2 regions of the Methylobacterium sp. P3_A11 genome follow, and region 2 is predicted to be linked to the other one. Evidence: predicted binding sites of a transcription regulator. Region 2 holds the regulator's gene; the other holds the start of a gene.

Region 1 (4,407 bases), on a different contig from region 2:
TGGTTGGCGACCTCGGGGATCATCGCCACGTCGGATCCCGTCCGCGACAGGATCGTGGTGTTGACCCGCGCCATGCCGTCGGCCACGAGCGCGACGAGGTCGTTGAGCCCCGCCTCCGCCTCGGGCTTCGGATTCTCGATGGAGAGGGCCATACCCAAGATCCGTGACCTCCAGACCGGTCGCCCCACGGGGGGCGGGCGATCCCTTCGCACGCGCCCCGCGGCGCCGCAACATCGTCCCGGGCTGGATATGGGGTGCCGACCGCGCGGATCGCGCGCGACGAAACCGCCGATCCGGATCTTCACGGGGGCCAACCCGCGATGATCGAGCTGATCCGCGCCAACGATGTCGTGCTGATCGGGTTCGCCCGCTCGGTCCTTGAGGCGGCCGAGATCCCGGTCCTCGTGGCGGACAGCCACATGAGCCTGATGGAGGGCTCGATCGGCGTCTTCGGACAGCGTCTGCTCGTCGCGCACGACCACGAAGCGCAGGCCCGGCGGCTGCTGGCCGATGCCGGGATCGCCCACGAGTTGCGCCAGCCGTGACATCGGAGCCGGACGCCTTCCTCGGCGGCCTCCTGCGCCTGCATCAGCCTCCCAAGGGCGCGCACCGGGCCGGGACCGATGCCGTGCTGCTCGCTCGGCTGCTCGTTCCGGGGGCCGGGGATCGGGTCTGCGATGTCGGCGCCGGGACCGGCGCGGTCGGCCTCGCCTGCGCCGTGCTGGTACCAGGCCTCAAGCCGACGCTGGTGGAGCGAGACCCCGCCCTTGCCGAGCAGGCGCGGGCGAACGCAGCGTGCAACGGGATCGACGCGCAGGTTCTGGTGGCCGACGTCCTCGCCCCGGCAGCGGAGCGCCGCGCCGCCGGCCTCCAGCCGGACGGGTTCGACGTGGTTCTCACCAATCCACCGTTCTTCGCGGCCGGCAGCCACCGCGCGTCGCCCCATCCCGGCCGGGCCTCCGCCCATACCTTTGCGGAGGGTAGCCTGGAGGCCTGGATCCGCGCCTGCACGGCGATCCTGCGGCCCGGGGGCCGTCTCGGGCTGATCCACAGGGCCGACGCGCTCCCGGCCTGCCTGGATGCCCTGAAGGGGCGCTACGGCGGCCTGGCGATCCGCCCGGTCCATGCCCGCGGCGATACGGCCGCGATCCGTGTGCTGATCACCGCGACCCGGGGCAGCCGCGCGGCGGCGGCCCTGCTCCCGCCGCTGGTACTGCACGGTCCCGACGGCCGTTTTACCCCGGAAGCCGAAGCGCTCCATCGCGGCGCGCCCTGGCCGCCGCGCTGACCGGACGGCTCACGCCGCCAGCGCGACAGACTCCGCGACGCGGATGCCGAGGAACCGCTCGACCTCCGGGAGATCCGGAAAGGCGAGGAATTCCGGGCGCAGCGGCTCGGGCAGACCCTCGAAATTGAGGCCCGGAAACGTGTCGGGATGCGGGTAGAGCTGCCAGGACGCCCCGGGCTCGACCGGCGGGAACAGGATCGCAACCTTCTCGGACCCCAGGCGGACGATCCGGGTCGGGCTGTAGGACAGGGTCTCGATGCTCCAGCCGTGGCGGGAATCCCGGCGGGCCTTCATGGTGCGGCGGCTCGTCGCGCGATGCATGGCGGTCTCCTTCGGTGGGGTGAGAACAGGTTCAGGCGGCGCTGCGGCGACCCGATCGTTTCGGCCAGCCGAGCGCCACGAGGCGCGCCTTGGCGTAGTCGCGCACCTCGTCGCGGGTGCCGGGAGGCATCGTCGCCAGCACGGCCTGGGTGTCGCCATCCAGCATCAGGTCGGTGACCGCGTTGATCGTCCCGGCCGCGTCGATGCGGCGCTTGAGGTCGCCCTCGGCCTCGGTGACCTCGTCGAAGGCGGGTGGTTCCTCGAAATCCTCGTCCACCGCCCGGACGGGAATCTGATGGGCGCGGAACTCGTCGGCCTCCTCTTCCGAGTAGACCAGACCGTGTAGCTCGATGAGCTTGAGGATGACGCGGTCCTTCCCGCGCTTCTCGGCCATCGCGTAGACGTAGGCCGCCTGCTTGCCTGAGACGCGGTAGTTCACGTTGACGAGGGCCTCGCCCATCGACCACTCGACGCGGTCGGTCCCGGGCTTCGCGCCGGGCAGGCGGCCGGTCACCAGGATCACGGCCTCGTCCCGCTCGGCGCGGATGACCGTCGGCGGCTCGAACACGATCCCGGCCTGCGCGGCGATGCGCTCCAGGGTCTTGTGGTAGATCACCGCGGTCCCCTGGACGCGCCAGACGTTGCCCCCGAAGGGCTCGCCGTAGCGGACGAGGATGTCGGCGATCTGCTTGTCGGCGGTTCGCATGCGGGCTCGTTCCGGAAAATTTCGACGGCATCATCCACAGGTTTGTTGGATTTTGCTCTTTTGTTCTCTTTTTGTTCGTATCTATATGCGCAATCTGCCCGCCATGCGCAAGGGGTCGTGCGTCGGGTTCGTGGTGCGCGTGCCGCCGCGGCGTCGCGCCTCCGAAGCGCCGGACGGACGCGGCCAGACTTCGCATTGTTGCTGCACCGCACCTTAGGGTAGACCCTTGGCGACGATGTCCGAGACCGCAGCCGCGATGACGCCTTCCCTCTGGACCCGCCTGTCCAATCCCAGCCACTTCATGCGGTGGTCCGGGGTGCTGGTGCCTTGGCTCACGGCCCTGTCGCTCGGCGTCCTGGCGCTCGGCCTGTACCAGACCTTCTTCGTGGTGCCGCCCGACTACCAGCAGGGCGAGACCGTGCGGATCATGTACATCCACGTCCCGGCCGCGTGGCTCGGGGTGTTCTTCTACGGGGCGATGAGCCTGTCGGCGATCGGCACCCTGGTCTGGCGGCACCCGCTCGCCGACGTGGCCCAGCGGGCGGCGGCGCCGATCGGGGCGGCCTTCACGCTGATCTGCCTCGTCACCGGTTCCCTCTGGGGCAAGCCCATGTGGGGCACCTATTGGGTCTGGGATGCGCGGCTGACGTCGATGCTGATCCTGCTGCTGATCTATTGCGGGATCATCGCCCTGTGGCGGACCCTCGAGGATCCGAACCGCGCCGCGCGGGCGGTGGCGATCCTGACCCTCGTCGGCGCCGTGAACCTGCCGATCATCAAGTTCTCGGTGAACTGGTGGTCGACCCTCCACCAGCCGGCCTCGATCCTGCGCATGGGCGGCTCGACCATCGATCCGTCGATGCTCTACCCCCTGCTGATCATGATCGGCGCCGCGACGCTCGGCGGGACGACCCTGCATCTCTACGCGATGCGCACCGAGATCATGCGACGCCGGGTTCGGACGCTCACGATCCGCGAGGCCGAGCGCCTCGACCGCGCCCAGCCGCGCATCACCCCAACACCGGCGCCGATGCCGGTCGGCCAACCGGTCTAGGATCGCGGCGATGGATCTCGGGTCTCACGGCGGCTTCATCCTCGCGGCCTACGTGTTCACGGCGGCCGTGATGGTCGCCCTGGTCGGCAACGCCCTGCGCGACCGCCGGGCGCAGGTGCGCGCCCTGAAGGGCTTCGGCGAGGACCGGCGGTGACCGCGCCCCTCGACGAGACCACCGGACCGGTGCCGCCGGTCCGCCGCTCGCTGCTGCTGATCGTGCCGGCGCTCGCCTTCGCGGCGCTCGCTGCCGTGCTGTTCCTGCGCCTGCGCTCCGGCGTCGACCCGGCCGCCCTGCCGTCCGTGATGATCGGCAAGCCGGTGCCGCAATTCGCGCTGCCCGCCGTCCCGGGGCTCACGGCTGGCGGCGCGCCCGTGCCCGGCCTGTCCAGCGCGGATCTGAAGGGCCAGATCACGGTGCTCAACGTCTTCGCCTCGTGGTGCGCCCCCTGCCAGGTGGAGCACCCGATGCTGATGCGTCTGGCGAAGGAGCCCGGCATCCGGCTCGTCGGCATCGACTACAAGGAGCCGAACCCGGAGGCCGGGCAGCGCTTCCTGGCGCGGCACGGCGTGCCGTTCAGCGCGGTGGGCGCCGATGCCGGCGGCCGGGCGGCGATCGATTTCGGCGTCTACGGCGTGCCCGAGACCTTCATCATCGGGCCGGACGGTGTGATCCGCGACAAGCTCGTCGGCATCCTCACACCGGAGAACTTCGCGAGCGTGCTCACACGGATCCGCGCCGCCGGCAAGGTCGCGGCGGCGCAGTAGGCTTACGCCTCCGGCTGCGGGTTCTTGCGCTCGTAGCGGGTCAGCAGCGGCGTCTGCGCCAGGGCGAACAGCACGGTGATCGGCATGATGCCGAACACCTTGAAGTTCACCCAGAAATCCTCCGTCTGGGTCCGCCACACCAGCTCGTTGAGGGCCGCCAGGACGAAGAAGAACACGCCCCAGCGGAAGGTCAGCTTGCGCCAGCCCTCGTCGGTGAGGCTGAACATCGAATCGAGCACCACCGACAGCAGCGAGCGCCCGAAGGCGAGGCCG
Region 2 (4,407 bases):
CGGCGGCCCTGGCGCTGGCCCTCGGCGTGGCGGCCGCGTTCCTCGGCTTCGCGGCGGCGACCTGGCGGGTCGCGCAGGTCGCCGCCCCGATCCTCACCCGCACCACCATCGGCCCGCTGGTCGGGATGGTCGAGGCGCTCGACGAGCGGGAGGTCGGCGCCCGACTGATCATCCGCGTCGAGACCTTCGCGGGGCTCGCGCCGGAGTCGCGGCCGGTGCGGGTGCGGGTCTCGTTCCGCAGGACCCCCATCCCGCGCCCCGGGGACGTCGTCGCCGCCACCGCCCGGCTGCTGCCGCCGCCGGAGGCCGCCCGGCCGGGCGGCTACGACTTCGCCCGGGACGCGTATTTCCAGGGACTCGGCGCGGTGGGCTCGCTCGTCGGCGCGGTCGCGATCCGGGCGCCGACCGAGCCGCCGCCCATGAGCCTGCGCCTCGCCGCTCTGCTGGACGAGGCCCGCAACGCGCTGACCCGCCGGATCGCGCAGGCCGCAGGGGGACAAGCGGGCGCGGTGGCGGCGGCTCTTGTAACGGGCAAGCGGGGACTGATCGCGCCGGCGACCAACGACGCGCTCCGCGCCGCCGGAATCTACCACGTGGTGTCGATCTCGGGGCTCCACATGGTGCTGGCCGCCGGCGTGGTCTTCTGGCTGGTGCGGGCGGTCCTCGCCGCGGTGCCGTACTGCGCGCTGGTCTGGCCGATCAAGAAGATCGCCGCCGGCTTCGCCATGGTCGGGGTCACCGCCTACTGCGCCTTCTCGGGCTGGGACATCGCCGCCGAGCGCTCCCTGATCATGACCCTGATCATGCTGGGCGCGATCCTGGCGGACCGGCCGGCCCTGTCGATGCGCAACCTCGCGCTGGCCGCCCTGATCGCCCTCGCCCGGGAGCCCGAGGGCCTGCTCGGCCCGAGCTTCCAGATGTCGTTCGGCGCCGTGGCCGGGCTGATCGCCTGCGCCCGGCTGATCGACGGGCGGCTGTTCGTGCGCCCCGGGGCGGGGCGGCTCGGGCGGCTCGTCGGCACCGGCCTCTCGGCGGTGACCGGGACCCTGGCCACGACCCTCGTGGCCCAGATCGCGACCGCGCCCTTCGCCACCTATCATTTCCAGACGGTTCAGCCCTTCGGGCTTGTCGGGAACGCACTGACCCTGCCGCTGGTCTCCCTCGTGGTGATGCCGTCGGCGGTGATCGGGATCCTGGCCTATCCCTTCGCCCAGGACCGGCCGATCTGGTGGCTGATGGGTCAGGCGGTGGGGGGCATGCTCGTCGTCTCCGACTGGATCGCCGGGTTCGAGCGGGCGATCGTCGTCGTGCCGGCCTTCGGCACGTCGGCGCTGATCCTGCTGACCCTCGGCCTGCTGCTGGCGACGCTCCCAGCCTCGCGCCTGCGCTGGCTCGCCCTGGCGCCTGCCCTGGTCGGCCTCGTCCTCGCGGCCAGGCCGGACCGTTACGACCTCTACGTCGACCGACAGGGCGCAGGAGCCGCGGTCCGGGGGCCAGACGGACGCCTCACGGTGCTGGGCAGCCCTTCCGGCTTCGTCCTCGAGCAATGGCTGAAGGCGGACGGTGACGGACGGCGGCCCGCAACGCTGGTCGCACCGCAGGGCAGCGGCCGCTGCGACCACCTCGGCTGCACGGCGCGCCTGCCGGACGGCCGAGCGGTGGCCCTCGTCCGGGATCGGCGCGCCTTCCCGGAGGATTGCGCCCGCGCCGCAGTGGTGATCACCGGCCTCGTGGCGCCCCCGACCTGCACGCGCCCGCTGGTGATCGACCGGCGCGTCCTCACCGCCCACGGAGCGGTCGCCCTCCGGGCCGAGGGTGACGGTTTCGCCACCCGGTACACCCGTGCCGACGGCCGCGCCGTACCCTGGCGGCCGGGACCGGCACGTGAGCCGCGCCTGCGGACGCCCGTCACATCCGGGTCGGACGGATCCCACACCGCGGAGGCTCCGCCTCCGGAAACCGACGGGTCAGGCAACGGCGCCGTCTCCGGCGACGCGCCCGCCGAGCCGCTTCAGTAGCGGCGGACGAGGCTGACCAGGCGTCCCTGGATGCGCACCCGGTCGGGCCCGAGCACGCGGGTCTCGTAGGCCGGATTGGCGGCTTCCAAGGCGATCGAGGAGCCCCGGCGACGCAGGCGCTTGAGGGTCGCCTCCTCGTCGTCGATCAGGGCCACGATGATGTCGCCGGTGTTGGCAGTGTCCTGCTTGCGGATCACCACGAGGTCGCCGTCGAGGATGCCGGCCTCGACCATCGAGTCGCCGCGCACCTCAAGGGCGTAGTGCTCGCCGCCGGCCACGAAGTCCGGCGACAGGGTGATGGCGTGGCTCTGGTTCTGGATCGCGGAGACCGGCGTGCCGGCCGCGATCCGGCCCATCACGGGAATCGAGATGGCGCGGCCGGCCTCGTCGAGGATCCGCGTGCTCGCCGGTGCGGGCGGCTGCTTGGACTTGCCGCCCTCGACCACGCTCGGCGTGAACCGGCGAGGCTCTGCCGAAGCCGCGGTCGGGGGCGCCTGGGTCAGGCTCTCGGGGATGCGGATCACCTCGATGGCACGCGCCCGATTCGGCAGGCGCCGCAGGAAGCCGCGCTCCTCGAGGGCCGTGATCAGCCTGTGGATGCCCGATTTCGACTTGAGGTCGAGGGCGTCCTTCATCTCGTCGAAGGACGGCGGGACACCGCATTCCTGCATCCGGCTCTGGATGAATCGCAGGAGGTCCAGCTGCTTGCGCGTGAGCATCGACGGGGGACTCGCGGCTTGGCGGACCGCCACGTGACGGTCTCCGAAACAAATCACGAACAGGTTAAACGTTCCGCAAGTGTTCTGCAAGGGCGGGACCGCTACGCTTGGACCGGTGTCGGCCCGGCCATGCGGCCGATCCGGCGCCTCGCCGGACGGGACGGGCCGAGAAACGCATTGACGGCGCAAGCGGAGCCGTTTCAATGCTGGCCCGTGCCCCGCCGGAGAGGCGGCGGATCCGGGACGCGGGCCGGGACCAGCTTGGAATGACGCGGATGCGACGACCCGCAGCTCTGCTGCCCCTCGGCCTCGCCGCCCTCGGCCTCGCCGGCTGCACCACCGGGTTTTCCTATATCTCGCGGAACTATGTGGCGCTCACCCCTCAGGTGGTGACGATCGGCTGCAAGGAGCCCTACGAGGTCTACGATAACCGGCAGCAGCGCCGGATGCTGATCGTCTCGAACGCCCTGCGCGAATATGCCGGCTGCAACCTGAGCGAGGCGCGGATCGATCCGGAGCCGGACGCGACCCGGGTGAAGCGCTTCCGCACCGCCGCCCGGGCCTATCTCGACGAGACGGTGCGGGAAGATTGCCGGATCACCGGCGAGACCGTGTTCGATCCGCTGAAGAGCGAATTCGCCTACGCGTGCGACGCGCCGATCGAGCGGCGCGGCACGGTGGTTCCGCGCCTGCCAGGCCGCAATCCGGGTCTCGGCCCGCGCTAGCACCACTTTGGGAAATTGATATCAGGGCGGGTGTTCGAAGGCGACTTTACTATTCGGGCCGCGCGGCGTCTGCAGCCTGTTGAGGAGATCGAGGATGGCCGACGGGGCCGCTTCCGGCAAAGGGGTGGCGCTCGCGTAGGGCCTGCTCCCTTGAACTTCCGATTACCCGGGTCGCGGGGGGCCGGCCGCAGCTGGATCGGGCACGGTGGTGCGGACCCTGCGCCCGCGCACCACGACGCTGGCCAAGCCCATCGCCCGCATCAGCCGGGCGACCGTGCCGCGCGCCACCGCGATCTCCTTGCGGGCGAGCTGACGCCACGCCTTCCTGAGCCAGCAGACGCCGAAGTTCGCCGCTTGAACGCGCCGGATCTCGGCCATCAGCATCGCGTCGCGCCTAGCCCGAGCCGACAGCCGCTCCGGATCGGCCTGCCGTTCAGCGTCCTGCTCCTATGCAGCGCTGCCGAGTTCGCAGCAATCCGCAACGGAATCAAGACGAGACAGATTAAGAGAAAAAGTCCGGATAGCTCGCGTCTTTGCTGCCAAATACAAGCTTTATATTTTGTTTTTCAAAAATATAGGTACCACGCATGACCTAAAGCTGAGTATATAGACGGATCATTACGCTACCCGTGCGTCTCTCCCGCGAACGCGTCGAGACCCGTGAGAGTCCCGCCATCCGTCCCGAGCGAACATATTCGCGGTAATATTGGTCACGTTCAAAAGTCGATCTGTTTTGATCGACCAATACGGCAAGACCAGAAACACTCGGCTCACTTTGATCGTCGCCGCGTCGCTTCCACGTCGAGGCCTATTGCCGAACGAGTCGCTTCGGCCTAGCTCCCTTGCGGCCATCAGAGCCTGCGCGGCCCCGGTCGCGATTTGAGACGGACGGAGACACCCCGAGATGCCCTTCGCTTTCTGCCGATCCCTTCCCCTGGCCGCCCT

The links. Region 2 encodes LexA, which represses DNA repair genes until DNA is damaged. Its sites were predicted from a motif close to TGTTCNNNNTGTGTTCNG; they were not measured.
Region 1: a site for LexA is predicted at 2,377-2,394, ahead of AC1DXK_RS01730 (trna delta -isopentenylpyrophosphate transferase). Genes of this name have one in related genera too.

What each region holds. Positions count from the first base shown of each region.
Region 1 covers NZ_JBFUGA010000003.1:62,024-66,430, reverse strand. Annotated here, with positions in the region: gene AC1DXK_RS01750 (polyprenyl synthetase family protein) at 1-152, opposite strand, end outside; gene AC1DXK_RS01745 (putative signal transducing protein) at 321-545, shown strand; gene AC1DXK_RS01740 (tRNA1(Val) (adenine(37)-N6)-methyltransferase) at 542-1,288, shown strand; gene AC1DXK_RS01735 (hypothetical protein) at 1,298-1,609, opposite strand; gene AC1DXK_RS01730 (trna delta -isopentenylpyrophosphate transferase) at 1,641-2,315, opposite strand; gene AC1DXK_RS01725 (heme ABC transporter permease) at 2,572-3,369, shown strand; gene ccmD (heme exporter protein CcmD) at 3,380-3,523, shown strand; gene AC1DXK_RS01715 (DsbE family thiol:disulfide interchange protein) at 3,520-4,134, shown strand; gene AC1DXK_RS01710 (septation protein A) at 4,137-4,407, opposite strand, start outside.
Region 2 covers NZ_JBFUGA010000023.1:14,627-19,033, reverse strand. Annotated here, with positions in the region: gene AC1DXK_RS10085 (ComEC/Rec2 family competence protein) at 1-2,018, shown strand, start outside; gene lexA (transcriptional repressor LexA) at 2,012-2,737, opposite strand; gene AC1DXK_RS10075 (hypothetical protein) at 3,013-3,462, shown strand; partial or broken gene AC1DXK_RS10070 (IS3 family transposase) at 3,594-3,900, opposite strand; gene AC1DXK_RS10065 (SRPBCC family protein) at 4,367-4,407, shown strand, end outside.